One region of the Janthinobacterium sp. YR213 genome, then DNA from elsewhere that is predicted to be linked to it. Evidence: predicted binding sites of a transcription regulator. Region 1 holds the regulator's gene; the other holds the start of a gene.

Region 1 (15,943 bases):
AGGGTGGCATTGCTGTCGGCCGCATACGCGGCCTGCAAAATGACCGCATCGACATCTTCATTGCGTAAGTCGATGCCGATGCGGGCCAGTTGCGCTTGCGTGAGCAAGCTGCCGTCCTGCGCCAGCGCGGCGGCCGCATCGGTCGTGCCATCGCCCGACAGCAAATCGTAGCGCTGCGCCAGGCTGCCCGGCGCGTCGCCGGCCGTCGCCAGCTGGCTGGCATCGATGCCGCTCGTTTGCAGCTGGGCGAACGATTCCGTCAACTGCCGCGCCAGCGCCAGCAAGTCGTCATTGACATTCACTGGGGTATTTGCCGCCCTGGCCTCTTCCGTGGCGCCCTGCAAGGCCAGCAGTTGCCGGCGCGACAAGGCCACGCCGGACAGGAACTGGCCCAGCGGGGAGATGTCGACCTGGGTCGATGACAGGATGGCAAGAGCAGCCGCCGCGCTGGAAGGCGGCACGGGCAGTACAGGCGGTAGCGGCGCCGTTGCGCCCACGCGGGACGTGGCCGGGATGGTGTTGGGCACGGTTGCGCGCGAAATCGGGTCCATGGCTAGCCTCCACTGCGGAAAGCTTCATAGTATGCGCGTCTGAAAGAAAAGCAACACACGCTTGGCAGGGCCACGGACGCGGCAGCTGTGTGTTGCTTCAAGCTGTGGTGTTAAGCGGCAGCCTTGTCCAGCGACAGCATGCGCTCGACATAGCGGGCGATCAGGTCGATTTCCAGGTTGACCTTGCCATCGACCGTCAAGTGTTTCAGGGTCGTCATGGCGATCGTGTGCGGGATCAGGTTGATCGAGAAGCGGCAGCCGTTGACGGCGCCCGCGCCCAGGTCTTCCACGCGGTTGACGGTCAGGGACACGCCATTGACGACGACGGAACCCTTGAAGGCCAGGTATTTCGCCAGCTCGTGCGGCGCCTCGATCACCAGTTCCCACGATTCGCCCACGGCTTCGAACTTGCGCACGATACCCAGGCCGTCGACGTGGCCGGACACCAAGTGGCCGCCCAGGCGCTCGGCCAGGGTCAGGGCTTTTTCCAGGTTCACTTCCGTGGTGGTATCGAGGCCCACGGTGCAATTGAGGCTTTCGCGCGAGACATCGACTGCAAAACCCGTGTCCGACTTTTCCACCACCGTCATGCAGGCGCCATTGATGGCGATCGAATCGCCCAGGGCCACGTCAGCCAGCGGCAAGCCGCCCGCGTGGATGTTCAGGCGCACGCCTGCATCAAGGCCGCCGTCGAGCGGTTGCACGGTTTCAATCTTGCCGATGGCGGCAACAATTCCTGTAAACATGAACTAACCCTATAAAAGTATGAAAGTATTAATTGCGCTGGGCGAATCTTGCAAGGATACGCAAATCTTCGCCCACTTGCTGAACCTGGTGAAATTGCAAAGTGCGCTGCTGCTTGATATCCGTCAATGGGGGCAAGGCAAACATGCCTTGCGCATCGCCCAGCAAGGTGGGCGCCAGGTAGACCAGCAGCTCGTCGACGCAGCCTTCGCGGATTAGCGAACCGTTCAGTTTGGAACCGGCCTCGACGTGGACTTCATTGCATTGCCGGCGTCCCAGTTCCAGCATCAGCGCGGCCAAGTCGACCTTGCCGGCCGCGTTCGGCAGCATGATGACTTCCGCGCCGAGCGCCTGCAACTGCGCTTCCTTTTCCGGGTTGGCCACGGCCGCAACGATCCACGTGCCGCCGCCCTGCAAGATGCGCGCGTCGAGGCTGATGTCGAGCCGGCTGTCGACGACGATGCGGCGCGGCTGGCGCGGCGTCTCGACGGCGCGCACGTTCAATTGCGGATCGTCCGCCTTGACGGTGCCGATGCCCGTCAGGATAGCGCAGGCGCGCGCGCGCCAGGCGTGGCCGTCGGCGCGCGCTTGCGGCCCGGTGATCCACTGGCTTTGCCCGTTGTGCAAGGCTGTCATGCCGTCCAGGCTGGCCGCCGTTTTCATGCGCACCCACGGCTTGCCGCGCTGCATGCGCGAAAAGAAGCCGATATTCATTTCATATGCCTCGTCGGCCAGCACGCCCGTGGTGACGGCGATGCCGGCCGCCTCCAGTTTGGCCAGCCCCTGCCCCGCCACCAGCGGGTTCGGGTCCGTCATGGCGGCCACGACGCGCCCCAGCCCCGCGCGCACGAGCGCATCAGAGCATGGCGGCGTGCGGCCGTGGTGGTTGCATGGTTCCAGGGTGACATAGGCGGTGGCGCCGCGCACATCGTTGCCGCGCGCCGCCGCATTGGCCAGCGCTTGTACTTCGGCATGATCCTGCCCGGCCGCCTGCGTCACGCCGGCGCCGATCACCTGGCCATCCCTGACGATCACGCAGCCGATGCGGGGATTGGGCGAGGTCGTGTACAAACCGCGCGCCGCCCATTCCAGCGCCAGGCGCATGCCATCGATATCGTTGAGTATTTCCACGGGCTTCTTTGCTAGTGAGTGATAGGTGAGTCGGGTTACGAACTGTCGGCCACGCCGCTGCAATTGGCCGCCTGCTGCTGCGGGTCGCACACGCGCACCCTGCCCAGCATATTGATTTTAATATGCCGTACCTGCTTTCCCAAAGCCAGGGACAAGGTACCCCAGCGCGCCGCCAGGCTATTGGTCGCGCTGCAACTGCGTCCTGCGCCATTGTAGGCGATATAAAACGGCGCCGTGGCCGACGAAAACGCGAACTGGGCCGTGATGCCCGCCGGCAGCGGCCCCTGGCGGAACAGCAATTCGTCATCGCCATCGAACGCCAGGTTGGCATTGCGGTCGATGAACATCAGCCAGCCCGTGCGCCAATCCACGCCACCGGCTCCGGCCGGCATCAGCAGCACCCGCTGTCCCCGCGCCATCGCCTGTGCCCGCGTCAGTTCGATGGCCGAAAACAAGTCGGTAGCCGCCGTCCGCACCTGCTGGCGTGCCAGCACCTGCTGCAGGCTGGGCATGGCAGCGGCCGCCAGCAACGCGGCAATCGCCAGCACGGCCAGCAATTCGGGCAGGGTATGCCCGACGGTGTACCCGAAGGCGTGCCCAATCCGCGGTGAGCGCTTGTGCATGGCCGTGGCCTAGGGCCAGCAATGGCTGGACGGGCCGCTGCTGCCGCGCTGGCCCGTGCTGCTCAAGGACAACACGCCGCAATCGGCATCCTGGAAGTGCGCATCGACCTTGGACGTGCCCGGCATCGCGCGCAACAGCACGCATTGCCCGATCGCCAGGCCGGGACAAGCCAGCGCCTCGATTTCATACGCGCTGCCGGCCGCGCCCCCTTCGCCAGACCACCATGGAAACTGCTGCACTTGCGACGACGGCGACGCGGAGGAAAATGCCAGATAGTGGTTGTTTTGCGAATAATAGCGCTCCTGCTGCTGCATCAGCCGCAGCAGGGCCGCCTGTCCCTGCACCCGCTTGGCGCGCACGACATGACCGTGATAGGCGGGCACGGCCAGCGCCAGCAACAGGCTCAGGATCGCCAGAGCGGATAGCAGTTCGATCAGGCTGAAGCCCCGTGTGGCAGCAGGAGCACCACCGTTTGCAGCGGGACCGTTCCGGCTTGCCACCACGCCCATATGACCTCCCGTCGTTCCTGAAATCGCCGCCGATGCGATGCGCCAGCCTCACTGGGCCTATTTTTTCTTGGCCGCCTCGTGCAATTCGCGCCAGTTCGCCACTTCGCGCCAACTGAGGCGCCGGGCCGGCAGCGGTGCGCTGACGACCTTGAGTCCCGCCCCGCTGGCTGCGCCAGGCAAGCCAGGCTGCAGCACCGCCAGTTCCTTGCGCCCCTCGGCCCGCCCCGCCGCCGTCGCGGCACCCACCGTGCTGTTCAATTCCAGCGCCAGCGGCGGCGCGCGCGCCAGGCCGTCGAACAAGCGCCCCGTCTGCGCACCCGCCTGCACGACACCGGCGCCATCGGCGGCAAAGCCGCTCAGCACATCAAGCACGTACAGGCGCGTGGCCGGCTTGGCGCAAGGATCGCGCCCGGGCATGACGGTGTTGAACAGCACCTTGCCGGCGGCCAGTACGGGACTGCCGATGCTGCGTTCGCCCGTTTGCGCGGTATTGAGGAAATCGAGGTACCAACCGCGCATGGCGTCGCTGCCTGTATAGCGCAGCTCGGCGCCATCGACGCGCACGCCGCCCACCGCCTCGCCCAAGCTGCGCGGCTCCAGGTCAGCCCGGCTGCGCGTGGGTGAGCCTGCCCGCACGTCGTCGTGCACGGCATAAAACGATTGCGACAAAAAGGCGGAAGGTGAGGTATCGGCCGCTTCGACCAGTTTGCCCGTGCCGAACAGCAGCAGATAGCCACCACCGGGCGCGTAGGCCACGTTCAGCTGTTGCGTCACGGGCTGGCGCCTGCCCTGCGCATCGCGCGCGACAAAGACGAGCTTGCGTCCCGGCCCCTCTTTCCACGGCGGTCCGCCAGCCATGTCGAGGCGCCAGATATTGCCCTGCAAATCGCCCGCATATAGATAAGCCAGCGCGCCGTCGCCGCCCGGCACCACGACGGGCGGACCCAGCGCGTGGGGCATGGCGTCAGCGCCCGCGTTCGCGCCCGCATCAGTGTCATGGCCGCCATCGCCACCACCACCGCTGGCCACAGGCACCTTGAGGCGGAAGTAATTACTTCCCAACACCCAGGGCGTGCCGGGCGCCTTGTCCAGCGCCAGCAGGAAAATGGCGGCGGCCGACACGGGCGCCGTCGTGTCCTTGCCATCATCCACATGGTTGTTATAGCCGCTGGCGACGATGGCAAAATCGCGGTAGGCTGGCGCGCCCTCCTTGCCGCCCATGTTGATGCGGGCAAAGCTGGGCGGCCCGCGCACGTTGCCCATGAGCCTGTCGTCACGGTCCGTAAACTCCCACAGCGCTCCGTCTTGCGCGAAGCGGGCCGGATCCGTGATGTCGAGCGCAAACATGCCTTGCGCCCCGCCGCCCATGCCCGACACCAGTACCGTCTTCCAATGCCCCAGCGCCAGCACTTCCGCCGTGGCCGCCGCGCCATCGAGCAGCGGGCCGGAGCTGTAGTGAGTGCTCGCAGCGGCTGGCGCAAGGTGCAGCAGCGCCTGCGGCAGATAGGCAAACAATTCGCTGCCCGTGCGCGCATCGTAGGCATGCAGCAAACCGTCGCTGGCGCCCAGGTACAGCATTTTGCGCCGCTGCAGCAGCGCCTGGCGGTGCAAGCCATAGCCTGCCCCCTGCATGCCCAGCCCCGGCGCGCCCACGTACAGCAAATTGCCATGCGGCGCGGCGCCCAGGCTGCCTGAGCGGCGGCGCAGGAAGCCGCCCGGCTGGCCCACCTCATGCGTGCGCTGGCCCAGCAGATACGCCAGGCGCGCTTCCCCTCGTCCATCGCCACCGTCGAATGCGCCGCGCTGCTCCGTATCGAGCCGCTTCCAGGCCAGCGGCATCAGGGTGCCCTTGGCGTCGAGCGTGTAGACGGGACGCAAAACCGCCGGCGTTCCATCTGGCGCGACCTGCTCCTGCAAGCCCGTGCGCCACCATGGCTTGCCGGGAAGCAGTGCGCCATCGCCCCCTAGGGCAAATGCGGTGCGCGACAAGGTCATGCTGCCATCGGCCAGGCGCATCTGCGTCTGGAACCAGTATGCCTCTTCCGTGCCGCTGGCCAGCGCCATCAGGGCCGGCCCGGCGAGCGTCGCCGGCAAGCTGCCCTTGTCGGCGGCCGCAAAGGCTGCGCGCAGTCCCCCGATCAGGGCGGCCGGATCGCTGCCGGGCAGGTAGTGGGCGGGCCAGCGGCCGTCCAGGCTCCACTCGTTCAGCGCGCTGCCAGCCGCGCTCTTGAAGGGGTTGGCATCGCCATTGGCATCGAGAAAACCGCCATACTTGGCCGCCAATAACAAGGGCGTAGCGGCGGGAGTGGCGGCCGATTCGCCGGCCGGGTCGCCCTGGCGCAAGTCGCCCGCATAGTGCTCGACCTTCGCCATGCCGTCGCTCTTGCCGCCAGGACGCAGTGCCTGCACATGCGACCAGTAGGCCAGTCCTGCCGCATGGTAGCTGGCGCCGCCCGCCCCCTCGGCCAGCAATTCCAGTGCCGCCAGTTCGGGCCGTGGCGCGGGATTGCCTTGCGCGCCACCGCTTTCCAGGCTGCCCACCGCATGCGTCCAGGCCATCGCATCGAACGGTGGCGGCGCAAAACTGTCCGGCGCGCGGGCGCGGTCGCCGTTTGATGCGGGAGTCGCCGGAACGTTGCCGGGCACGTAGCGGTCGCCCGCCATGCCCGCATCGCCGAAACTGACGACGATGTGACGCTGGCAACTGGCCGTTTGCGGGTCGCTCCATTGCGTCACGACCGGCAAGCCGTCGTCGATGGCAGGCGGTGCCGTAGCGGGTGGCACGACGGCGCTCGCTTGCCGCCCCTGCAGATAGCGCAGCGATTCGTACAGCAATTCAGCCAGCGGCGCCGCGCTGGCGTACGCGCCGGGATGCCCGGCGTTGCCGCGGCCTAGGCCATTGATGTAAGCGGTCACCCCGCCGCCAGGGCTCGCGCCTTGGGCCCCAGCTTGAGCCGCATAGACGCCAGTGGCGGGATGCCACTCGGCGCCAGCATTGTCTTGCGGCATAAAGTCGGGCGCCATCCAGCGCCGCTGTCCCACGTGGGCCAGCGGCGCGCGCAGCACGCCGCCATACACGGCGCCAGCGCTTGCAGGCAGGCCATTCAAATGGCCAAACACGCCCACGCGCACCCTGCCGCCATGGCGCTGCACGGCGCCCACCGGCTTGTAGTTCTTGCCATACGCCAGGCACAAGTCGTCGCGCAGCGGCCCCTCATCAGCGTCGCACACGCGCACGCGCGCGAGGAACACGCCGTGCGTGGCGGCGGCCCCAGGCGCGTCGCAATTGCCGCCCGGAGGCAAACTGGCGTCGCCGAACAACAGGCGATTACGGCAAGAAACGATGGCCAGTTGCGCCAACGCAAACGGTGTCGCCGCCGCCACGCCAGTCTGCAAGACCTTGCGCGGGAAAAAAACGGGGTGGGCAAAAAAGTCGATGGGGCTGTCGGCATTGGGCAAATAGGCGCGCTGCAGCACCGTCTTGCGCACCTCGTCGATGACGCGGTCGCCGCCCGTCAGCGCATAGCGCACGATGTCGAGCATGCTGGCACTGGCCCAGTTGAGAAAGTTGCCGCTGAAACTGTCTCCGCCGCAGCCGTGCAGCGCATCGGCCGGTTTCAGCACGGAGAAGTAAGCGGTCGCTACGCGCAAGTCCGGCAGCATGACGCCGTCCTTGCTGCGATACGGATAGCTGTAGCACATGCGGGCATGGAAATAACCTTGGTACTCGCGCTGCGGCGCATAGTCGCCGCCATATGCGGCAGCGGCGGCCGCGTGCGTAAGGGACAGGTTGAGCAGCAGATTCGGCGGCACCCTGGCGCCGTGCAAGCCCGCGTCGGCCCGCGCCAAGGTCACTGGGGGAGCGGCGGCAAGGACACTACTGCAAATCAGGCCAGCCACCAGCAGCCCGGCCCAGCCGGAGCAGCGCAGCGCGGACGAGAAAGCGGACGGCAAAGTCCTCATGGCCCCGCTCCAGCCGCCTGCTTGCGGTAATAGCTTTGCAGCACGACTTGCGTGCTTTCCTGCGCGCCAAAACCGATGGCCGTGATGCGGTACACATAGCTTTCCGTGGCCAGGCCGCCTGCCACTGCCGTGGCCTGCGCGCCGGGCGGATGAAACGGCAGCAATTCGATGAGGTAGCGGGGCCGGCGCGATGGCAGGAAACCCTGCCCCGTCTGCATGGCGGCGCCCGTAAACTGGCCGTACGGCACGGTGCGGCTGCCCCCTTCGTCACCACCCAGGTCAGTGCTCAGCCAGAGTGCCTGCGCACCCGGGGCTGCCGGCAGGCACAGGCCCAGTGTCCCCCCTTCGCCGCAGCCGTCCGCAAACCCTGCCGCACTGCCTGGCGCGAAGAGGCTGCTGCGCCCCGGTGCGCCGGGCAAGCCTTCGATATCGTTCTGCGCATCCACCAATGCCTCCTCCGCCGCCTGAAACGCGATCTGCCTGTCACGCTCGCCCCGTGCCGCCTTCTCGCCCTGCAAGGCCATCTGCGCCGCCGATATGCCCAGCAACAAGATGATCACCAGCAAGCACAGCACATACACGAGGGTGGCGCCGCCACGGCGCCCACGAAGTGCACGACAAGGTACGCAACAGCGGACGCCCACGCCAGCCATCGCGCCGCCCGCCTAGGCCGGCCCGTTGCGCAGCATGATGCTCGTCTGCGCCAGTTGCCGCAGCCGGGAGCGCGTTGCGGCGGGCAAGGACGCGCGCGCGATGCGCACGCCCGTGTCCCCGGCGCCGTGCGCCTCGGCATACGCCTTGCCGAACAGATCGAACTGCGCCGGCCCCAGTTCCGCCATCTTGTCCGCCTGGCCCGCCTCGCCATGCAATAGCAGCGCCACGCGCACGCTGGCCACGCGCTTCCAGTGCGTGCGCCGGTGAAAATCGCGCTGGCGCGCGGCCGCGTCCGCGCCAACCAGCACCAGCGCCGCATCGTAGGCGTCGAGCGCGCTGGCGTTGACATAGCGGTTCGCCACGCCGTCGGCCGGCGTATCCGTGTCGAGGCCATACAGCACCTGGAAAGCGTCGACGCCGCGGATGATGGCATCCGCGCCCCAGCCGTTCGCGCCACGGTATTTGCAGCGCAATTCCCCCTCGCCATCGGCACCCTGCGCTACATAGAAAATGCTCCAGCCCCGCTGCGCCTCCGTTTGCGCGGCGCCCACGCCAAAACCCGCGCAATTGAGCACGGAACCGTCGCCGCCCTCTTCCTTGCCGGTGCCGTAATAGCGCAAGGCCAGCACATCGCTGCCATGCAGGGCGCCGGGCAGCGCGCCGCTGATGCCTTCGCTGCTCTTGCCCAGGCTGCGCGCGTCGAGCCCGGCCACATTGGCGCTGTCGTCATCGGCATGGTCGACGGGCGCGGCGCTGCTATCCCAGTTCACGTACGCCGTCTGGCGCACGGCGCGGGCGATGGTATCGAGCGCATAGCGGCCGTTGTCATCCAGCCGCGCGCTGGAGGACTGGTCGCCATAACTGCCGCTGGCGGCCAGCAACACGCTACTGGCCGCCAACATCAGCAACGCGCCGAGCGACAGGGCCACCAGCAATTCGACCAGGCTCATGCCGCGCTGCCGGCGCCACGCGATATGCACGCGCTTCATGCGCCGCCTCCGCCCAGCTGGAATGCCAGCCTGGGCAGCGACTCGCCTGCCGCATTCTCCGCGGACGAGCCATCGGACAGGCGGGCGCGCCAGCCCAGCTTGATGACGATGGGCGCCCCCTTGCCGCCGCTGCAAGCCCAGTGCAAACCCTGGGCGGCAGCGTCCCACGCGGCGAGGTCGCGGCAAATGTGCAGACGCGCGCCGGGCAAGGCCGCATGCAGCCATTGCTTCCATTCGGCGATATCGAATTGCGCCAGTTCAGCCGCACCGCAGGCGGCGGCACCGAAGCAGTCCGGCGCACCGCCGCCAGCGTCGGCGCCGTCCGCCGCCGCATAGGCCACGTTCAGGTAGGGATTGCCCGCATCGGGTCCATTCATGAGCACGCTGTTTGCGCGCATGCGCTCGGCCATGCCGGCGGCCAGTTGCACGCCCGCCGACAACAACGCCGACTCATGGCGCGCGCGCAGGGAATTCAGTTGCAGGATACTGGCACCGAGCAGGCCCAGTGCCAACAGCAGCAGCGACACGAGCACCTCGACGAGGCTGCTGCCACCCGCAGGAAACATAGTGCGACCGCCATTGCGCATGCGCTACTCCCTTCCGCAGAAAGAGTCGCAAGAACAGGCGGCCCAGCTACAAGATAGGCGCGCGCAAAAAACCGGATCTGCGCTAGCGCAAACAGGACGGCGATAAGGTGAGAAGAACAGCGTTGAATTGATCAGGCCGCTTGCCAGGCGAACGCTGGCGTGGTGAAAACGGGGCGCATGAGTAGCCCCGTTGTCGGCGAAGTGAACGTCAGGGCTTGCGTGCCTGTCCCACTTCGGCAATCGCATCCTGGAACTCGGCCAGGTCTTCGAAGTTCTTGTAGACGGAGGCGAAGCGGATGTAGGCGATCTTGTCCAGGCGCTTCAATTCTTGCATGACGAGTTCGCCGATATAGCCGGAATCGACTTCGCGCAAGCCGCTGGTCAACAGTTTTTCCTGGATGGACGCGATGGCCGTATCCACGGAGGCGGCCGCGACGGGACGCTTGCGCAAGGCCAGCATCAAACTGCCGCGCAACTTATCCGCAGCGAACTCCGTCCGGCTGCCATTCTTTTTGACGACGGCCGGCATGATAAGTTCAATGCGCTCGTACGTGGTAAAACGCTTGTCGCATTTGCCGCAACGGCGGCGGCGCCGAATGGCATCCCCTTCCTCCGATACGCGCGTATCGAGAACCTGGGTGTCGCCGTGCTGGCAAAATGGACATTTCATGGGCTGGCTACAACTTTATAGTAATAATTACGGGAAATCGCCGCCCTTGTACAAAGGGCGCCCGAATCACTCCGGGCGCCCTTGGGCACGACTGGAATGTGTCATACAGAATCTTACTCCGTATGACACATTCTGGACAAATAATTAGCGACTATTCCGGTAAGGAGCGTCTGCAGCAGATTGCTCATCGGTCGCGCGGACAAGGCGCGAGGAGGACGCATGACTAGCCATGCTACGACGAGCAACGCAGTACCCGCTTCCGAGGGGCTGTCTGCTGTAGATGTATTCCTTCACCGGAACAGGCTCTTAAGCTGCGTATACCGGGTGCGCGTCGGCCAGCACTTTCACGGCCGCTTTCACGCGCTCGATGGTGGCGGCGTCATGCGGATTGTCCAGCACGTCGGCGATCAAGTTGCCCACTTCTTCCGCTTGCGCTTCCTTGAAACCGCGCGTCGTCATCGCCGGGCTGCCCAGGCGGATGCCCGAGGTGACGAATGGCTTTTGCGGGTCGTTCGGGATGCCGTTCTTGTTGCAGGTGATGTGCGCGGAACCGAGGATGGCTTCGGCTTCCTTGCCCGTCAGGTTCTTGGCGCGCAGGTCGACCAGCATGACGTGCGATTCGGTGCCGCCGGACACGATGCGCAGGCCGCGCTTGATCAGGGTTTTCGCCAGCACGTCGGCGTTCTTGATCACTTGCTTCTGGTATTCGACGAATTCAGGGCTCAGCGCTTCCTTGAAGGCGACGGCCTTGCCGGCGATCACGTGCATCAGCGGGCCGCCCTGGATACCAGGGAAGATGGCCGAGTTGATGGCTTTTTCGTGTTCGGCCTTCATCAGGATGATGCCGCCGCGCGGGCCGCGCAGGGATTTGTGCGTGGTCGAGGTGACGAAGTCGGCGAACGGCACCGGGTTCGGGTACAGGCCGGCGGCGATCAGGCCGGCGTAGTGGGCCATGTCGACCATGAAATACGCGCCAACTTCCTTGGCGATCTTGCTGAAGCGTTCGAAGTCGATCTTTTTCGAGAACGCCGACGCGCCAGCGATGATCAGTTTCGGCTTGCGTTCGCGGGCCAGGCGCTCCATTGCCTCGTAGTCGATGTCTTCTTCCGCCGTCAAGCCGTAGGAGACGACGTCAAACCATTTGCCGGACATGTTCAGCGGCATGCCGTGGGTCAGGTGGCCGCCTTCGGCCAGCGACATACCCATGATCAGGTCGCCTGGTTTCAGCATGGCGAAGAACACGCCCTGGTTCGCCTGCGAGCCGGAATTCGGCTGCACGTTCGCGCATTCGGCGCCGAACAGCTGTTTCACGCGGTCGATGGCCAGTTGCTCGGCCACGTCGACGTATTCGCAGCCACCGTAGTAGCGCTTGCCTGGGTAGCCTTCGGCATATTTATTCGTCAGCTGCGAGCCTTGCGCTTCCATTACGGCTGGCGACGTGTAGTTCTCCGACGCGATCAGTTCGATGTGGTCGTGCTGGCGCGTATTCTCTTTTTGGATGACGGCGAACAATTCAGGATCGACGTTGGCGAGGTTGTGATCTTTTGCAAACATGTAAAAACTCCAAGTATGAGGGTGCTTGTACTGGCAGGTTGGATCGAATGAGGGGAGCCGGCGTTAAGTGAATAACAACATTGGACAGGCAGCCTCTTCGTGCTTTTCCATAGTGGCTACCCAGGCGAACGGCTGATGAAAAATCTCACGTTTCCCGGTGGATGCCCACCTTTCGCCGGTTTGCCGATCGCCATTCATGGAGATCGCCCGACTTTTCGCCAGTCACGTGAGACGTAATGGAAGCCAAATTGTAAGTTAAGTGCCCAAATTGAGCAAGGAATGCAACCGTGCGGCTATAATCGCCGCGCGCCACCCCAGCCAGGGTGCGGCCACAAGCTGCCCCGGGGCATGACTGCGGCTTTTAAGCTGAACTTAAACCTGGCCATGGCATGTAAGCGTATGTTACGAAGCTTGCCATTGCACACGCCGGATTTACAATGCTGCGGTGCAACTTATATGCAGCTTTTGCATGGCTTTCCAGCAAGCGCCCACAGTCACAAGAAGAAAAATCGCGTAAAATGTTGCTCAATCTCACTACTGGCGCAATAAACATGCCTTCAGTCTTTACCTGGAACGTACGTGTCTACTATGAAGACACCGACGCCGGCGGCATCGTCTATTACGCAAATTACCTGAAATTCTTCGAACGCGCGCGTACCGAATGGCTGCGCGCCATCGACGTGGGCCAGCAGGAATTGCTGGAGCAGCACGATGCAATGTTCGTTGTCAAAAGCGTCAACGCCGACTATCATGCGCCAGCCAGGCTCGATGACACGGTAAGATTAACCTTAAGCATAGAAAAAATGGGGCGCGCCTCCATCGTTTTCCTGCAACAAGCCTGGTGCGGCAACCGCCTGCTCAATACGGCCCGCGTCAAGATCGGCTGCGTCGATTCGGCACTGCGCCCGCGCGCCGTGCCTGATGCAGTCGCGGCCCGCATGCGCGCCGCCTGAGCCCTACCCGCCACTCCCGGACAATTCACCCAACAGACTGCCAGCCAATGAACGTTACACAAGATCTTTCTTTCCTCGCGCTCATCTCCAATGCCCATTTGATCGTGCAACTGATCATGGCCCTGCTGCTGCTGATTTCCCTGACCAGCTGGACCTACATTTTCCGCAAGATGTTTGCCGTGCGCCAGGCGCGCAAGCAAACCATCGAATTCGAACGCAGCTTCTGGGCCGGCGGCAACCTGCATGCGCTGCACCAGAACGCCAGCGGCAACCGCGACCAGAGCGGCGCGCTGGCCCGCATCTTCGACGCCGGCATGGGCGAATTCATCAAGGGCAAGGCTTCCTACGGTTCGCGCGAAGCGCTGGACGTGGGCGCCGTGCTCGACGGCGCACGCCGCGCCATGCGCGCCGCGTTCCAGCGTGAAATGGACGTGCTCGAATCGCATCTGGCCTTCCTCGCTTCCGTCGGCTCAGTCTCGCCGTACATCGGCCTGCTCGGCACCGTCTGGGGCATCATGAACGCCTTCCGCGGCCTGGCCAACGTGCAGCAAGCCACCCTGGCCGCCGTCGCGCCCGGCATTGCCGAAGCGCTGATCGCCACCGCCATCGGCCTGTTCGCGGCCATTCCCGCCGTCGTCGCCTACAACCGTTTTTCGCATGACATCGACCGTCTGGCGATCCGCTTCGAAAGCTTCGTCGAGGAATTCTCCAACATCCTGCAGCGCCAGTCGCGCTAAGAGGGAGCAGCGTCCATGGGTTCCTCATTCAATAGCGGCGGCATGCGCGGTGGCCGTGGCCGCAAGTTCAAGTCCGAGATCAACGTCGTGCCGTATATCGACGTGATGCTGGTACTGCTGATCATTTTCATGGTGATGCCGTCGTCGAACAATCCCAGCGTGGTGAACTTGCCCAACGCGGAAAAGTCGGCCAAACCGCCCGATGACTATATTCAGATCGTGCTGAAACCGAATGGTTCGCTGTCGATCGGCGTCATCGGCAAGGAACAGCTGTCGCCGGAAACGGAGCCGAACCGCGACGCCCTGCTGCGCAAGCTGCGCGGTTTGCATGAAAGCAATCCCGACTATCCCGTGATGATCGCGGGCGACAAGGAAAGCAAGTACGACGATGTGATCCAGCTCATTTCGGAAGCGAAAAAGATGGGCATTACCCGCGTCGGCCTGGCCACCAAGTAAGCGCAGCACCCTGTTTCCAGACTTGACCGTTTTTAGATAGACTAGACTTTGCAGAACAAACAAATCGACCATGTACTCGGCAAGCCCTACAGCGTGCCGCGCGAACGCAGCCGCTGGCCCTCGCTGGGCCTGGCGCTGGCGATGCACCTTGGGCTGCTGTTTTTCCTGTGGGTGGGCGTACACTGGCAAAATACGGAACCTGTCGCCGTCGAAGCGGAAGTGTGGGATATGAAAGTGCAGACGGCCGCGCCGCCGCCTGACGTGGCGACGGAACCGGAGCCGACACCGGCGCCGCCGCCGGAACCGCAAGTGGAACAGCCGGCTCCGCCGCCACCGCCGCCCGTGGCAGCGCCCGAGCCGAAGGTCGATCTGCGCGAGGCTGAGATCGCCCTCGAGCGCAAGAAGGCCAAGCTGAAGGAAGAAAAAGACAAAGCGGCAGCGGAAGAACGCCGCAAGCAGGAATTGAAGGAACGCGAGGAAGAAAAGCGCGAACTGGAAAAACAGAAGCAGAAAGAAAAAGACAAGGCTGAAAAGCTGGAAAAAGAAAAGGCCGACAAGCTGGAGAAAGCCAAGGAAGCCAAAGAGAAAGAAAAGGCGGCGGAAGAAAAAGCCGAGAAAGAACTGTCCGAGAAAAAAGCGGCGGCGGAAAAAGCCGCCAAGGCGAAAAAAGCGGCGGAAGAGAAAAAAGCCGCCGACAAGGCGCGCGCCGCGGAAATGAGCCGCATCACGGGTGCGGCGGGCGCCGGCACGACGGGCACGGCCGCGAAAGCGACCGCGCCACGCAAGGACAGCGGCTATGTCGCTGCCCTGACGAGCAAGATCAAGAGCAATATCGCGTACAGCGGTAGCACGGACGTGCCGGGCAACCCGCGCGCCGTGTTCAAGATCGAGCAACTGCCAACTGGGGAAATTATTTCGGTCCGAAAGATTAAAAGTAGCGGCCTGCCGGCGTATGACAGCTCGGTGGAAAACGCCATTAATAAATCGTCGCCACTGCCGAAGAAAAAAGACGGCACCGTGGAACGCGAGATTGAACTCATATTCGAGATGAAGGATTTGCCTAAATGATGACCATGAAAAAAATGAGCTATGTCGTGCTCTGCGCCAGCCTGGTGCTGGGAGCGTCAAGCGCCCAGGCGCAGCTGCGCGTGGAGATTACGGGGATCGGCAGCAACCAGATCCCGGTGGCTGTCGCCAGCTTCGTCAATGAATCGGCGGCGCCGCAATCGCTGTCTGGCATTATCAAGGCCGACCTGGCGCGCAGCGGCGTGTTCAAGCTGATCGACGCCGATGCGCCCGTATCGGAAACGGCGCCCGTCAGCTACGAACAGTGGAAGTCGCGCGGCGCCGACGCGCTGGCGGCCGGCACCGTGCAAAGCATGGCCGATGGCCGCCTGGACGTGCGCTACAAGCTGTTCGACACCATCAAGGGCGCCCAGATCTCCAGCATGAACAATGCGGCCGCGCCGCAGTTCAACCGCTTGCTGGCGCACAAGATCGCCGATGACATCTATGAAAAGCTGACGGGCGTCAAGGGCGCGTTCGCCACGCGCATCGCCTACGTCACGCAATCGGGCCGCGAGTACCGCCTGGAAGTGGCCGACGCCGATGGCGAAGGCATCCAGGTTGCCCTGCGCTCGAACGAGCCGATCATTTCGCCATCGTGGTCGCCGGATGGCACCAAGGTCGCGTATGTGTCGTTTGAAAAGAAAAAGCCGATTGTCTACGTGCAAAATCTGGTGACGCGCCAGCGCACCATCGTGTCGAATGAAAAAGGCAGCAATTCGGCGCCGAGCTGGAGCCCGGACGGCTCGCGCCTGG
Region 2 (15,943 bases), on a different contig from region 1:
TCCGGCAAGTCGACCCTGATGCATTTGCTTGGCTGTCTTGACCGGCCCAGCGACGGCACCTACCGCTTCGCCGGCCAGGACGTGGCCAGCCTGAATCCCGATGAACTGGCGTGGCTGCGGCGCGAAGCGTTCGGCTTCGTCTTCCAGGGCTATCACCTGATCGCCACTGAATCGGCGCGCGAAAACGTGGAAGTGCCGGCCCTGTACGCGGGCATGCCGGCCGCGGCCCGCCATGCGCGCTCGGAAGCGCTGCTCAAGCGCCTGGGCCTGGGCGAGCGGCTCGATCACCGGCCAAACCAGTTGTCGGGCGGGCAGCAGCAGCGCGTGTCGATCGCGCGCGCCCTGATGAATGGCGGGCGCATCATCCTCGCCGATGAACCGACGGGGGCGCTCGACAGCAGCAGCGGCGCCGAAGTCATGGCCCTGCTGGGCGAACTGGCCGACGCGGGCCACACCATCATCCTGATCACGCATGACCGCAAGGTGGCGGCACAGGCGCGCCGCGTGATCGAGATCAGCGATGGCGAAATCATCGAAGACTCGGGCGCCGTCGCCATTCCCGCCACGTCGACGGCCCTGCCGCCGCTGGACATGTCGCGCGCCGCCCATGACACGGGCGCGTCGCTGGGAACGGAATTGCTCGACGCGGCGCGCGCCGCCTGGCGCGTGTTGTGGATCAACCGCTTCCGCACGGGCTTGACCCTGCTCGGCATCGTCATCGGCGTCGCTTCCGTGATCGTCATGCTGGCCATCGGTCTGGGCACGCGCCAGCAAGTGATGGCGCAACTGGGCGCATTCGGCTCGAACCTGCTGTACATGGCGTCGCGCGGCGAAAGCTCGCGTATCCCCGGACGCAGCATCACCCTGGCCGACCTCGATGCGCTGAAAGACGTGCCGGGCATTACCCACGTGCTGCCGAATGTCACGGGCAACAAGGTGGTACGCCACGGTAACCTCGACGTGCAGACCTATGTGCGCGGCACGGGGCCGGCCCTGCCGCAGATCCAGACCTGGCCGGTGGCCAAGGGCGGCTTCTTTACCGAGGAAGACGAGCGCGAGATGGCCACCGTGGCCGTGCTGGGCGCCCACCTGGCGGAAAAGCTGATGCCCGATGTGGCCAACCCCGTGGGGCAGAGCATCCTGATCGGCAACGTGCCTTTCCAGGTGATCGGCGTGATGAGCGCGAAGGGGGCGCTGACGGGCGAGAAGGATGAAGACGACGTGCTGCTGCTGCCGTTTTCCACGGCCGGCATCCGCGTCTTCGGCCAGCGCGAGCCGACGTACACGGTGATGGCGGTGGCCGACGTCAAGCGCGTGACGGAGGTGGAGGCGGCAGTCGACGCCACCATGTTCGAGCGCCACCGCATCCGCGACTACGGCATCAGCAACGCGGCCGCGTCGATCGCGGCCGAAGCGAAGACGCAGGACAACATGACCATGATGCTCAGCCTGATCGCCGCCGTCTCCCTGGTGGTGGGCGGCATCGGCGTCATGAACGTGATGCTGATGACGGTGCGCGAGCGCACGCGCGAAATCGGCATCCGCATGGCGACGGGTGCGCGCCGGCGCGACATCCTGCGCCAGTTCCTCACCGAAGCCGTGCTGGTGTCGGTGGTGGGCGGCGTGGCCGGCATCGTGGTCGGCGTGACGGTCGCCGGCCTGCTGCTGGTATGGGACGTGCCGGTGATCTTTTCCCTGAGCGCCATCGCCGGCGCGTTTGCCTGCGCCGTGGTGACGGGGCTGGTGTTTGGCTTCATGCCGGCGCGCAAGGCGTCGGGACTCGACCCGGTGGTGGCGCTGGCGGGACAGTAGCAACAGACGGTCGTCATAACGCCGGCAGCGTGGCTGCCGGCAAAAAAATGTTGCCCTGGCTCCAACACGCGGTACTATCTCTTGATAATAAGAGCAGTGTTTCGCGTAGCTTTGCCCTTGCGGGCATACACCAACCACCACAGGAGAACCCGATGCAGAAAAAATCAACCTTGAAGACCGGTATCGCCGCCGCCCTCATGCTGGCCTTCGGCATGGGCGCCGTCCAGGCGCAGGAAGTCGTGCGCCTGGGTAACTTGAAATTCGCCCATTACGGCGCCGTGTCGTACATCAAGGAAATCGCGCCCAAGTGCGGCATCAAGGTCGAGGAACATGTGTTCGCCAAGGGCCTTGACGTGATGCAGGCGATTATCGCGGGCGAGCTGGACGTGGGGGCGACAGCATCCGAAGCGGCCATTTCCGGCCGCGCCGGCGGCGCGCCCATCTACGTGGTGGCCGGTTTTGCCAAGGGCGGCGCGCGCCTGGTGGGCGGGGCGGGGCAAAAGATTGCCAGCGTGAAGGAACTCAAGGGCAAGCGCGTGGGCGTGACGCGCGGCGGCATCCAGGAAGTGCTGCTGCTGGCCGAGCTGTCGCAAGCTGGCCTGACGTATTCCGAAACCAAGGGCAAGGATGTGCAACTGGTATTCCTGGCCTACGCCGACTTGAACCAGGCCCTGATGGGCAAGAATATCGACGCCATGATGCAGTCCGAGCCGCAATCGTCGCAGGCCATCAACAAGGGTTTCGGCACCGAAGTCATCAAACCGTACGACACGCCGATCGGCGAACCCGTGCGGACCATGGTGATGACGGAAAAGTTCTACAAGGAACGCCGTCCCGTGGCGGAAAAATTCATGCGCTGCTTCGTCGAAGCCACCAAGACCTTTATCGACAACAAGGCGACGGCGGAAAAGTATGTGCGCGAAGTGGTGTTCCGCGGCCAGATCACGAAGGATGACTTCGACGACGCGATCAGCAATTCGCCGTATTCGTATGACATTTCGCCCGAGCATATCCAGACCACCACGGACGTGATGGTGAAAACGGGCGTGGGCCGCATGACGAAACCGCCCGTGGCCAAGGACTGGGTCAAGACCGACTTGCTGGAGCAGGCGAAAAAGAGCCTGAACGTGAAGTAAACCGGATATTGGCAATGCCCGATGGCCCGCTTAAGCGGGCCATCATTTTTTTGCGGCATACTAATATATACAGGTAGCGTGAAAGATTGCCGAAATCTTGAGGGTGCGCCACCCCGTCATGCCTCAGGCGCGATATCATGGCAGGCTTGCGGCATTGGATGGCGGCGTCGTGCCTGTCACCGGGCTGTCGCCTGAATCGCGCTTGTCGGCTATGGTGTAAACTTAAACTATGCAGATCTATTTCTTTTTCATCGCCGCGCTGTTGTACGCGGCGTGCGCGGTGCTTCCCTCGTCCCGTGCCCGGCTCATTGCCGGCCTGACCGGCGTTGCCTGGCTGGCGCACGCCGCCACCTTGTGGTTCGACCTGATGGCGCCGGGCACCTTGCGCTTCGGTTTTTCCGCCATGCTGTCGGCCGCGCTGTGGGTCTCGGTGGGCGCCTACTGGATAGAGAACCGCAATTTCAGCCTGGACGGACTGCGCCGCATGGTCATGCCCAGCGCCGTCCTCGCCATCGGCCTGGCCTGGGCCTTTCCTGGCAGCCAGGTCAACATGGAAGGCAAGTCGGCCGTCTTCGGCTGGCATATTGCCGTGGCCGTGCTTGCCTACAGCACCTTGACGATTGCCGCCTTCCACGCCGTGCTGATGGCGCTGCAGGAATCGCGTTTGCATACGCGCAGCGAAAGCCGCGGCTTCATCGGCACGGCGCTGGACCAGTTGCCAGCCCTGCTGACGATGGAAAAACTGCTGTTCCGCATGATCGGCCTGGGTTTCATCCTGCTGAGCCTGACCGTGCTGTCGGGCATCGTGTTTTCCGAACAACTATTTGGCAAGGCCCTGAACTGGGATCACAAATCCGTGTTTACCATGCTGTCGTGGCTGTTGTTTGCTGCGCTGCTGGCAGGCCGCCGCTTTCGCGGCTGGCGCGGCAAGACGGCCCTGAGTTTTACCCTGGCCGGTTTCGCCACCTTGCTGCTGGCCTATGTCGGCAGCCGTTTTGTACTGGAAGTGGTTTTACACCGAGGATTCGCATGACACGTGTTTTATTCTGGCTGGCGCTGGTATTCCTGGTGCTGTTCGCCATCCGCAGCAAGATCCGGAGCATGCAGCAACGGGCCCGCGCGCAGCAGCAACAGCAGCCGAATCCGTTTGCGCCGCCGGGCCGGCCGCAGGAATTGCCTGATGCCGAATTGATGCTGTGCTGCGCCCATTGCGGCGTGTACTACCCGGCCTCCGAAAACGTGCAGGCCAAGGGCCACGATTACTGCAGCCACGCGCACGCCACCTTGTAAGGGCGTGCCGGCGCGCGTTGCTCATCCGTATCGTAACGTCCTCCGGCATCCGTCCGGCGTAGCATCTGCAGCAGGCGGTTCGTCGCCGCCATTGCAGAAAGGCGCGCTCCCATGTCCCGTCCCAGTCCGCAGACCGTCACCGGCGCCGGCATGCCGCCGGCGCCGCAACTGAGCGGCAACTCCCTGCCCATGCAGGCGCTGCGCGCGCAGATCGGCCGCATCGCCCGCTGTGGCGCGCCGGTGGCCATCCGCGGCGAATCGGGCACGGGCAAGGAACTGGCGGCGCGCGCCATCCATGCGCAGGGCGCGCGCGCCAGCTTCCCGTTTATCGCCGTCAACTGTGGCGCCATTCCCGAAGCGCTGATGGAAGCGGAATTCTTCGGCTGCCGCCCGGGCGCCTATACGGGCGCGCTGCACGAACGCCAGGGCTTGTTCCAGGCAGCCCACGGCGGCAGCCTGCTGCTCGACGAAGTCGACGACCTGCCGCTGGCCATGCAGGTGAAACTGTTGCGCGTGCTGCAGGAGCGCCGCGTGCGCAAGCTGGGCGGCAGTACTGACGAGGCCGTCGACGTGCGCATCCTGTGCGCCAGCCAGCATGGCCTGGGGCGCGGCGTGGCGGCCGGGACGTTTCGCCAGGACCTGTTTTACCGCCTGAATGTGATCGAGCTGGCACTGCCGCCGCTGCGCGAACGGCGCGGCGATCTGCAGGTATTATGTGAGGTGATCCTCGCGCGCCTGTCGCCGCGCCGGGCCGTGAGCCTGGCGCCGCCCGTGCTGGCGGCCCTGGCCGCGTATGCGTTTCCCGGCAATGTGCGCGAACTGGAAAACGTGCTGGAGCGGGCGCTGGCCTTTGCCGACGGCGGCGTGATCGCGCTCGAGGGGCTGGCCTTGCCGTCGGCGGCGGGCAGCATGCCGTCGCGGGCGCCGCCGGCCTTGCCGGAACGGCAACTGTGCCTGCCCGGCATGGCGGCGTATGGCGTGCCCCCCGTCTTGCCGCTGGACATGTATTTGCGCCAGGCCGAGCGCGACATGATCCTGCTGGCGCTGGTGCAGGCGCGCTACCACCGCGCGCGGGCGGCGCGCCAGCTGGGCCTGAGCGTGCGCCAGTTGCGTTACCGCATGCAGAAATTGACGATACAGGAAGCCCTATTTGATGAGCGTATGGACGATAGATGAAGACGGCTGGTGCGATGGCGCGCTGCGCTATGACTCCCAATACTACGATGCGCGACCGGACGGCGCGCAAGTCGATTTGCTGGTGATCCATAACATCAGCTTGCCGGGCGGCCACTTTGGCGGACCGCATGTGTCGGACTTGTTTACGGGCCGGGTAGATTATAATGCCGATCCTTCTTTCGCCGACCTGCGTGGCTTGCAAGTCTCGGCGCACTTTTTTGTGCGGCGCGATGGTGCGTTGCTGCAATATGTTTCTGCTGATAAACGTGCCTGGCATGCCGGCGCGTCCACCTTCGAGGGACGTCCGCAGTGCAATGGCTATTCCATCGGTATCGAAATGGAAGGCGCGGACGATGTGCCCTTTCAGCGGCGGCAATACCATGTCCTGGCGGCGCTGACGGTGGCGCTGGCGGCGCGCTACGGGCTGTCCCAGGTGCGCGGCCACGAGCATATCGCGCCGGGAAGGAAGACGGATCCGGGACCGTTTTTTGACTGGCATTTTTACCAAGTATGCTGGCTGGAAACCTTGCGCGGGCAGCCTGCGTTAGCGCTTACTTCGCGGGAATTGGGCTTTCCATCCATGCCCTGAAAAGTCAACCGAAATCGTATAAGAAAAGACAAAAAATTACGCTGGCGGATGCCGGAAAACTATTGCATCACCCTTCGATGGGTACTACAATTAGTGCAGAAGTTGGATGTAAAGACTATATCTAGTGCCATCACAGACGTTTTCAGAATTATTGTCAAAGCTATCCGGATTGCTGATAAAGCACTGGAACTGGCGGTTTATCACCCTTGATCGTGTTTCGCGCCAGCCGGGCAGTGCGGTGTGGCGAGATGGATACTGAGCTGTTTTATGCACTATGAATTTACTATTTAGCAACAAATACCTGAAGAAACCCTGACCATCGGGCGTTCTATTCAACAACACACGCGGCAGCAAAACTGCAGGCTGACTTTAGCTGACAACGGGAGCTTCAATGCAATCACCACAAGATATTTCCATCCATCCAACGCCAGTATCGCCAGCGCCAGGCGCGGCCAACAGCGTGGCGAGCACGGGCGCGGCATTGGGCGACTATCGCATCATCCGCCGCAACGGCGCGGTGGTGGCATTTGAGCCTTCGAAGATCGCCATCGCCATGACCAAGGCGTTTTTGGCCGTTAACGGCGGCCAGGGCGCAGCCTCGGCACGCATCCGCGAACTGGTGGAACAACTGACCGACGGCGTCGTCGCCGCGCTGGTGCGCCGCCATCCGGGCGGCGGCACCTTCCATATCGAAGACGTGCAAGACCAGGTGGAACTGTCGCTGATGCGTTCGGGCGAACACGACGTGGCGCGTGCCTACGTGCTGTACCGCGCCAAGCACATGGAAGAGCGCCGCTTGCAGAAGGAAGCGCAAGGCGCCTCCGCGCAAGTCACCGCGCCCCAGCTGAACGTCACCGACAACGGCGTGCGCCGCCTGCTGGACATGCAGGAAGTGCGCGACCTGATCAACGCCGCCTGCGCCGGCCTGGAAAAACACGTCGATGCCGACGCCATCCTGGCTGAAACAGTGAAAAACCTGTACGACGGCGTGCCCGTCGAAGAGCTGCACAAGTCGGCCATCCTGGCGGCGCGCGCGCTGATGGAAAAAGACCCGGCCTACAGCCAGGTCACGGCCCGCATCCTGCTGCACACGGTGCGCAAGGAAGTGTTCGGCAAGGAAGTGCCGCAAGCGGCCGCTGCCGCCGAATACCTGACGTATTTCCCGCAATACATCGCCAAGGGCATCGCCGCCGAGCTGCTGAACCCGGTACTCGCCAGCTTCGACCTGGAACGCCTGGCCAAAGCCATCGTGGCCGACCGCGACTTGCAATTCGGCTACATCGGCCTGCAAACCCTGTATGACCGCTACTTCCTGCACATCCAGGACGTGCGCATCGAAATGCCGCAGGCGTTCTACATGCGCGTGGCCATGGGCCTGGCGCTGAACGAGGCGGACCGCGAAGCGCGTGCCATCGAGTTCTACAGCCTGCTGTCCTCGTTCGACTTCATGAGCTCGACGCCGACCCTGTTCAACTCGGGCACCCTGCGCTCGCAGCTGTCGTCGTGCTACCTGAGCACCGTCTCGGATGACCTGGAAGGCATCTACGACGCCATCAAGGACAACGCGCTGCTGGCCAAGTTTGCCGGTGGCCTGGGCAACGACTGGACGCCAGTGCGCGCCCTGGGCGCCCACATCAAGGGCACCAACGGCAAGTCGCAAGGCGTGGTGCCGTTCCTGAAAGTGGTCAACGACACGGCCGTGGCAGTCAACCAGGGCGGCAAGCGCAAGGGCGCCGTCTGCGCCTACCTGGAAACCTGGCACATGGATATCGAGGAATTCCTCGACCTGCGCAAGAACACGGGCGACGACCGCCGCCGCACGCACGACATGAACACGGCGAACTGGATTCCCGACATGTTCATGAAGCGCGTCATGGAAAAAGGCGAATGGACCCTGTTCTCGCCGTCGGACACGCCAGACTTGCACGACAAGGTCGGCAAGGCTTTCGAACAGGCTTACCTGGGCTATGAAGCCAAGGCCGCCGCCGGCGAAATCCGCGTCTTCAAGAAGATCGCCGCGCTGGACCTGTGGCGCAAGATGCTGTCGATGCTGTTTGAAACGGGCCACCCATGGATCACGTTCAAGGACCCTTGCAACATCCGCAGCCCGCAGTCGCACGTCGGCGTCGTCCACAGCTCGAACCTGTGCACGGAAATCACCCTGAACACCAGCAGCGATGAAATCGCCGTCTGCAACCTTGGTTCCGTGAACATGCCGGCGCACATGAAGGAAGGCAAGCTCGATCACGTCAAGCTGGCCAAGACCGTGCGTACCGCCATGCGCATGCTCGACAACGTCATCGACATCAATTACTACGCCGTCGACAAGGCGCGCAATTCGAACATGCGCCACCGTCCGGTCGGCATGGGCGTGATGGGCTTCCAGGATTGCCTGCACATGATGCGCATCCCGTTCGCCTCGGACGCCGCCGTGTCGTTTGCCGACACCTCGATGGAAGCAGTCTGCTACTACGCCTACCTGGCGTCGACGGAACTGGCCGAAGAGCGCGGCCGCTATGAATCGTATGCAGGTTCGCTGTGGGACCGTGGCATCCTGCCGCAAGACTCGGTCAAACTGCTGGCCGAAGAGCGCGGCGGTTACCTGGAAGTCGATTCCTCGTCGGCCATGGACTGGACTCCGGTGCGCGAACGCATCGCCAAGTTCGGCATGCGCAACTCGAACTGCGTGGCGATCGCCCCGACGGCGACGATTTCGAACATCATCGGCGTCTCGGCCTGTATCGAGCCGACGTTCCAGAACCTGTACGTGAAATCGAACCTGTCGGGCGAATTCACCGAAATCAACGGCTACCTGGTGCGCGACCTGAAGGCGCGCGACCTGTGGGATGAAGTCATGATCTCGGACCTGAAGTACTTCGACGGCTCGCTGGTGAAGATCGACCGCATCCCGCAAGACCTGCGCGATATCTATGCCACGGCATTCGAAGTGTCGCCAAGCTGGCTGGTGGAAGCGGCTTCGCGTCGCCAGAAGTGGATCGACCAGGCCCAGTCGCTGAACATCTACATGGCTGGCGCATCGGGCAAGAAACTGGACGAAACCTACAAGCTGGCATGGCTGCGTGGCCTGAAAACCACCTACTACCTGCGTACCATCGCCGCTACCCACATGGAGAAATCGACCTCCAAGACGGGCGCCCTGAACGCCGTGGCAGTCGACGGCGGCATGTCGGCCAGCGCGCAAAGTGCACAAACCAGCGCCCAGGCAGCCGTCGTGGCGGCAGCAGCAGTGGCCGTGGCGCCGGTAGTGGCAGCGGCAGCGGACGACGCCGATGGCGAAGCCTGCTACCTGCGTCCGGGTGACGATGGCTTTGAGGAATGCGAAGCCTGCCAGTAAGATTTTAGTTGTCAGCCCGGCACGGCCGGGCTGATTCAATGTTGTCAATGTCCGCATTGTCCGATACAACGGGCCTGTTGCGGATCGCCGGCTCGCCGGCATGGAAAGGAAGAAGAATATGTCGTTGTCTTGGGATGATGAAACCACGTCGGCAGCTGTGCCGCGTCCGGCGCAGCAAGCGCCACTGGGAAATACCGAATTGAACCTGCCGGCAGGTGCCGAGCCGTCCGAAGCGAACGCCGAGCAAGTGGCGCGCCGCGTGAATGCCGACGACAAGCGCATCATCAACGGCAAGACGGACGTCAACCAGCTGGTGCCGTTCAAGTACAAATGGGCGTGGGACAAATACCTGGCCGGCTGCGCCAACCACTGGATGCCGCAGGAAGTCAACATGCAGCGCGATATCGAGCTGTGGAAGAACCCGAATGGCCTGACGGACGACGAGCGCCGCCTGGTCAAGCGCAACCTGGGCTTCTTCGTGACGGCCGACTCGCTGGCCGCCAACAACATCGTGCTGGGCACCTACCGCCACATCACGGCGCCGGAATGCCGCCAGTACCTGCTGCGCCAGGCGTTCGAGGAAGCGATCCACACGCACGCCTACCAGTACATCGTCGAATCGCTGGGTCTGGACGAAGGCGAGATATTCAACGCCTACAACGAAGTCAAGTCGATCCGCGACAAGGATGAATTCCTGATCCCGTTCATCAACACGCTGACCGACCCTGCGTTCGTCACCGGCACGGTGGAAAACGACCAGAAGCTGCTGAAGTCCCTGATCGTGTTTGCCTGCCTGATGGAAGGCTTGTTCTTCTACGTCGGCTTCACGCAGATCCTGGCGCTGGGCCGCCAGAACAAGATGATGGGTGCTGCCGAGCAGTATCAGTACATCCTGCGCGATGAGTCGATGCATTGCAACTTTGGCATCGACCTGATCAACACGATCAAGATGGAAAACCCGCAGCTGTGGACGGCCGCCTTCCGCGAAGAGATCAAGGACCTGTTCATGAAGGCCGTGGAACTGGAATACGCGTACGCGGAAGACACCATGCCGCGCGGCGTGCTGGGTCTGAATGCGCCGATGTTCAAGGGCTATCTGCGCTTCATCGCCAACCGCCGCGCGCAGCAGATCGGCATTGAGCCGCTGTTCGCCCAGGAAGAAAACCCATTCCCGTGGATGAGCGAGATGATCGACATGAAGAAGGAACGCAACTTCTTCGAGACGCGCGTGACGGAATACCAGACCGGCGGCGCGCTGAACTGGGAGTAAGCCAGCCGATAGCGTTACCAGTCATGTCACAAAGGCCTCGCGGATGCGGGGCCTTTTGCCATGTGGCGAGCTTGTTGCAGCGGGCTTAGACGGTCGGGATGGTGCCGCCGTCGATCACATACTCGGCGCCGTGGATCGACGCGGCGCGGTCCGAGGCCAGAAAGGCAACCAGTTCGGCCACTTCTTCCGGCTTGCCCGGGCGGCCGATGGGAATGCCGCCCAGCGTCTGCATCAGCTTCTGGCGGGCCGCATCTTCGGTGATGCCGGCGTGGCCGGCCCAGCGCCGTATCATCGCGTGGGCCGCCGTGGTTTCGATGAAGCCCGGCGAGACGGTATTGATGCGGATGCCCTGTGGGCCGAATTCCTTCGACAATCCCTTGCTGTAGTTGCTCAGCGCAGCCTTGGCGGCCGCATACGCCAGCGTCGACTCGTACAGCGGCAGGCTGCGCTGGATCGACGAGATGTGGATGATCACGCCGTATTGGCGTGCCACCATCGCCGGCAGCAGGGCGCGGTCGAGGCGTACGGCGGCAAGCAGGTTGCCATTGAGCGCGTCTTGCCAGGCATCGTCGTCCAGGGCCAGCGCGCCGCCGCCCGCGGCCGTCGAACCGCCCACGTTATTGATCAGGATATCGACCCCGCCCAGGCTGGCCAGCGCTTCCCGGATCAGCGTGTCGGTTCCCGCGCGGGCACGCAGGTCGGCCGTGATGAAATGCACGCCGGCCGGCAAGCTGCCGCTGGCGGCGCGCGCCGTGGTCGCCACGCGCGCGCCGCGCTCGAGCATCAGTTTCAGCGTCGCCTCGCCCATGCCCTTGGTGCCGCCCGTGATCAGCACGCGCTTGTCCTTGAAATCGGTATTCATGCGCTGATCTCCAGGGTCTGGATGCGGTTGCTGGCGAGCGTGAAGGCAAAGCGCAGCTCCAGCGGGCTGCCGGGGAAATTGCCACTGACGCTGCTGGTGACCACGCAGCGTGCGCCCCGGGTGTCGGCCGAGGTGGGGCTGATGGTGGCGCCGTACTGCTTGCTGCCTGCTTCCTTCCAGGCCTTGATGGCGGCATGGCCCGCGTGCGCATGGCCGTCGTCATGCACGACGCCATCGGCTGAGAAGCACTGCGCCACGGCGTCGCTATCGTGATGGTTTTCGGCGGTAAAGTAGTCGCCGACGATTGCCGGCATGAGGAGAGACATGGTGCTTCCTTTGGGGGAGAGGTAGGGAGCGACCATCATATGGCGTTCAATTGCAGAGAAATAGTATGGCAGCGGCGATAGGCTTTAAACTTCAGGTTCATTATTGGCTGCGTGAGCGCGCATGAAAAATAACTCTCTCGATGGTATCCGTACCTTTCTCGCGGTCGCCGAGCGCAAAAGTTTCAGCGCCGCGGCACTGCAGCTTGGCGTGACGGTGACGGCCGTCAGCAAGGCGGTCAAGGTGATGGAGCGCCAGCATGGCGTGCTGCTCTTCAAGCGCAATACGCGCAATGTCGCCTTCACCGAAGCCGGCGCGGGCCTGTACGCCAGCCTGGCCGGCGCTACCCGGCAGATCGATGACGCCTTCGCGGCGCTGACCATGTTTCGCGACCGGCCCGCCGGCCATCTGCGGCTGACGGTGCCGCGCGCGTTGGGCGCGCTGGTCATGCGCGCATTGATACCGCGTTTTCGCAGCAGCTATCCTGACGTGACCATCGACCTGTCGCTCGACGATGGCGCGGTCGATCTGCTGGCGCACGGTTACGACGCCGGCATCCGCCTGGGACAGTCCGTGGAGCAGGAGATGGTGGCGGTGCGCCTGACGGGGGACTTGCGCTGGTCCGTGGTTGGCGCGCCCGGCTACTTCGAGCGGAAAGGGCAGCCGCTGATCCCGGAAGACCTGGTGCGCCACGACACGCTGGCCTACCGCTTCCACACTTCCGGCGCCTTGCACCGCTGGCGCTTCGTGCGCGATGGCGAGGAATTTCTGGTGGAAACCGGCGCGCCCCTGGTCGTCAACGACACCACGCTGATCGCCGATTTCGCCCGCTCGGGTCTGGGCCTGGCGTATATGCCGGATGTGGAAATCGAAGGTGACCTGGCAAGCGGCAGCTTGCTGCGGGTGCTTGAAAACTACGTGCCGCCGACGAGTGGATTGTTCCTGTATTTTCCTGCCCGTACCCAGAGCCAGCCCAAACTGCGCGCCTTCATCGATACTGCGCTGGCCCTCTCCCGGCTCGCGTCTTCCGGTGACGCGCGCTAGCCTGGCCTGTTTTTATCCAGCCCGCCGCCATCGTTCTGGAGACAGGCTGCGGCATCGCATGCCGCTTTTTGTTAGCCGCTTTTTCGTGGCGCGCAGCGGCGCGGCGGCGCATGTGCATCGCATGCGGCGGCACAGAAAAGTGCGGCCATTTTTTCGCCGCATCGCGCGCGCCGCGACGCATTTTTTTGATGGCGCCAATGCGCGCGAGACAGCTAGTAAATATCGTTTCCGGACACGCTGGCGGCGGCATTTGGCGCGCGATTGTGCGATAGCACGCGTAACGTGCAAAAAAGCGGGCGAAAACGTGTCGTGCCGGTTGCGCATTGACAAGGTTTTCGTGTACTTTATGAGATTGCAAATGCGAGCGTTAGAATGCGGGGTTTTTTAACCAGCGCGGTAGCGAAAAAACCTCGCAAAACAGGGATACAGATTTACACGGATATGCACAAAACCACACCGTTTTCGTCTGCCGCCGTGCCCGAATTTTTTCAGGCATGGCGGTTTTTTATTTGACGCATCGGTGTTGTAGCGAGCGCGATGCGAGGAGCGAAAAAACGCACGGCATCGAAAACGAATGACCGAATTCAGACTTTGCCACCAGCTGCGAGATAAAGCAGGGTGGCACCGACGATGGCTGAAGTGCTGCAAACGTGAGGAGTTGCAGCAGTTCAGCTGGTGCCGAATTCATTAGCGCAAACGACCGTTTGTGCCGATGAATAATTCGCCTGGCCTATCCCTGTGGTGGGTCGGACGGGTTTAAATCTTGTAGCTTAAATTTCTCATCTCAGATGAAGGAGAGACAAATGGCAACAGCCGCTAAGAAATCAGAAGTAAAGAAACCAGCCGCCAAGGCTGCTCCTGCCGCGAAGAAGCCGGCAGCCGCAGCAAAGACGGTTGCCGCTAAACCAGCTGCCAAAGCAGCAGCGAAACCAGCCGCAAAACCAGCCGCCAAAGCCGCAGCCAAGCCTGCAGCAAAAGTGGCGGCCAAGCCAGTAGCGAAAGCCGCAGCGAAACCAGCGGCCAAGGCAGCAGCAAAACCGGCAGCGAAACCTGCAGCCAAGGCAGCAGCCAAGCCTGTAGCGAAAAAAGCCGCAGCCAAACCGGCCGCCAAGCCAGCAGCAAAAGCCGCTGCAAAACCAGCGGCCAAGGCAGCAGCCAAGCCAGCAGTGAAAAAAGCTGCAGCGAAGCCAGCAGCCAAGGCAGCGGCGAAACCGGCCGCCAAGGCAGCAGCCAAGCCAGCAGCGAAAAAAGTCGTCGCCAAGGCAGCCGCCAAGCCAGCAGCAAAAGCTGCAGCCAAGCCAGCAGTGAAAAAAGCCGCAGCGAAACCTGCAGCCAAGGCAGCAGCGAAACCGGCCGCCAAAGCGGCAGCCAAGCCAGCAGCGAAAAAAGTCGTCGCCAAGGCAGCAGCGAAGCCGGCCGCCAAAGCAGCAGCCAAGCCAGCAGCAAAAGCTGCAGCGAAGCCAGCGGCAAAAGCGGTAGCCAAGCCAGCGGCAAAAGCAGCAGCCAAACCGGCAGCGAAGCCAGCAGCGAAAGCTGCAGCCAAGCCAGCGGCCAAGGTAGCGGCGAAGCCGGCAGCAAAAGCTGCAGCCAAGCCAGCGGCCAAGGTAGCAGCGAAGCCGGCAGCGAAAGTTGCCGCCAAGCCAGCAGCGAAAGTCGCAGCCAAGCCGGCAGCCAAAGCAGCAGCGAAACCTGCCGCCAAGGTTGCAGCAAAACCTGCAGCGAAGCCAGCGGCCAAGGTAGCAGCGAAGCCAGCAGCAAAAGTTGCAGCCAAGCCAGCCGCCAAGGTAGCCGCGAAGCCGGCAGCGAAAGCAGCAGCGAAACCTGCCGCCAAGCCAGCCGCAGCGCCAGTCGTGGCAGCCGCACCGGCAGCAGCGCCGGCAGCAGCCCCAGCGGCACCAGCCGCCGTGGCAGCCAAGCCAGCCGCCAAGAAGGCCGCGCCTAAAAAGGCCGCACCGAAGAAGGCAGCTCCTGTCGCCAAGCCATCGGCACCTATCGCACCTGTAGCAAAAACCGTGTTGGCTCCGGCTGCAGCCTGGCCATTCCCAACCAGCACCCGCCCATCGTAATTCCAACGATACGGGTGCCTGGATGAGGCAACACGCCGCTGTGTGACTCAATCACACAGCGGTTTTTTTTTGGAGAATTAGTCGTGCTGATCGTTATCCTTACATTGATCGTTGATACCATCGCCACCTTGCTGGGCGGCGTGTTGCTGCTGCGCTTCTGGATGCAGGCGGTGCGCGTGCGGCCGCCTTCGTCGGTGGCGCAATTCACGTTTCAATTGTCCGACTGGCTGGTGCGCCCCCTGCGCCGCGTGGTGCCGGGCGTGGGCGGGTATGACTGGGCCAGCCTGATCGGCGCCTTCCTGATCGTGCTGCTGGCCAGCTCGGTGCTGTTTATTTCCGGCTATCCTGTCGAAGTGGTGCTGCTCAAGTCGCTGCAACGCTTCCTGCAATGGATACTCTACGGTTTCATGGCCTTGCTGATCATCGAAGCCATCTTCAGCTGGGTCAACCCGCATGCGCCGCTGGCGCCGTTTGTACGGGCCTTGAATGAGCCCCTGCTGCGTCCGATACGCAAGGTGGTGCCGCTGGTCGGCAGCCTGGATCTGTCGCTGCTGGTGGCTTTGATCCTGCTGCAGATCGCGCAGGTGCTGGTGGGGATGATTATTGTGGTGAGGTAATGCGAGAAGGTCGGCCTGGCGCTTGGGCGCAAGCCGACCGGACTACATATTAATAGCGGTAGCCGAACGCCGCTTCGAACTGGTCGGCGATGCTCTCCGGCGTAAACACGTGGTTTTGCGCACCCTGGGTGGCGATCTTGATGGCGCCCAGCAGGCTGGCCAGACGGCCGCTGGTTTCCCAGCCCAGGTCGTTGGTGATACCGAACAGCAAGCCGGCACGATAGGCGTCGCCGCAGCCGGTCGGGTCCAGCACTTCTTTGGCGGTCACGACAGGAATGTCGATGCGCTTGCCGTCCGTATAGATTTCCGACCCTTTTTCGCCACGCGTGACGATCAGCGCTTCCAGGCGGCTGGCGATGTCCGGCAGGGTCAATCCCGTGCGTTCCATCAACATTTCCATCT

What was found. The regulator NrdR, encoded in region 1, represses ribonucleotide reductase genes. The targets are predictions, from matches to a motif close to CACNANATNTNGTG.
Positions count from the first base shown of each region.
Region 2: the regulator NrdR is predicted to act here: its motif matches at 6,117-6,130, upstream of BLT98_RS11445 (ribonucleoside-diphosphate reductase subunit alpha).

Region 1 is NZ_FNDA01000006.1:74,798-90,740, reverse strand. It holds gene BLT98_RS24090 (hypothetical protein) at 1-551, opposite strand, end outside; gene BLT98_RS24085 (riboflavin synthase) at 662-1,297, opposite strand; gene ribD (bifunctional diaminohydroxyphosphoribosylaminopyrimidine deaminase/5-amino-6-(5-phosphoribosylamino)uracil reductase RibD) at 1,326-2,426, opposite strand; gene BLT98_RS24075 (GspH/FimT family pseudopilin) at 2,462-3,049, opposite strand; gene BLT98_RS24070 (type IV pilin protein) at 3,059-3,559, opposite strand; gene BLT98_RS24065 (pilus assembly protein) at 3,617-7,522, opposite strand; gene BLT98_RS24060 (pilus assembly PilX family protein) at 7,519-8,175, opposite strand; gene BLT98_RS24055 (PilW family protein) at 8,188-9,165, opposite strand; gene pilV (type IV pilus modification protein PilV) at 9,162-9,731, opposite strand; gene nrdR (transcriptional regulator NrdR) at 9,961-10,422, opposite strand; gene glyA (serine hydroxymethyltransferase) at 10,729-11,976, opposite strand; ZMP/ZTP riboswitch at 12,088-12,212, opposite strand; gene ybgC (tol-pal system-associated acyl-CoA thioesterase) at 12,528-12,929, shown strand; gene tolQ (protein TolQ) at 12,977-13,666, shown strand; gene BLT98_RS24025 (ExbD/TolR family protein) at 13,682-14,122, shown strand; gene tolA (cell envelope integrity protein TolA) at 14,171-15,190, shown strand; gene tolB (Tol-Pal system beta propeller repeat protein TolB) at 15,187-15,943, shown strand, end outside.
Region 2 is NZ_FNDA01000002.1:502,289-518,231, forward strand. It holds gene BLT98_RS11415 (MacB family efflux pump subunit) at 1-1,812, shown strand, start outside; gene BLT98_RS11420 (ABC transporter substrate-binding protein) at 2,010-2,948, shown strand; gene ccsA (cytochrome C assembly family protein) at 3,178-3,981, shown strand; gene BLT98_RS11430 (PP0621 family protein) at 3,978-4,238, shown strand; gene BLT98_RS11435 (sigma 54-interacting transcriptional regulator) at 4,350-5,414, shown strand; gene ampD (1,6-anhydro-N-acetylmuramyl-L-alanine amidase AmpD) at 5,392-6,003, shown strand; gene BLT98_RS11445 (ribonucleoside-diphosphate reductase subunit alpha) at 6,395-9,358, shown strand; gene BLT98_RS11450 (ribonucleotide-diphosphate reductase subunit beta) at 9,477-10,628, shown strand; gene BLT98_RS11455 (SDR family oxidoreductase) at 10,714-11,490, opposite strand; gene BLT98_RS11460 (nuclear transport factor 2 family protein) at 11,487-11,816, opposite strand; gene BLT98_RS11465 (LysR family transcriptional regulator) at 11,938-12,858, shown strand; gene BLT98_RS28770 (hypothetical protein) at 12,917-13,246, shown strand; gene BLT98_RS29175 (hypothetical protein) at 13,759-14,754, opposite strand; gene BLT98_RS11475 (YggT family protein) at 15,008-15,541, shown strand; gene BLT98_RS11480 (carbohydrate kinase family protein) at 15,591-15,943, opposite strand, start outside.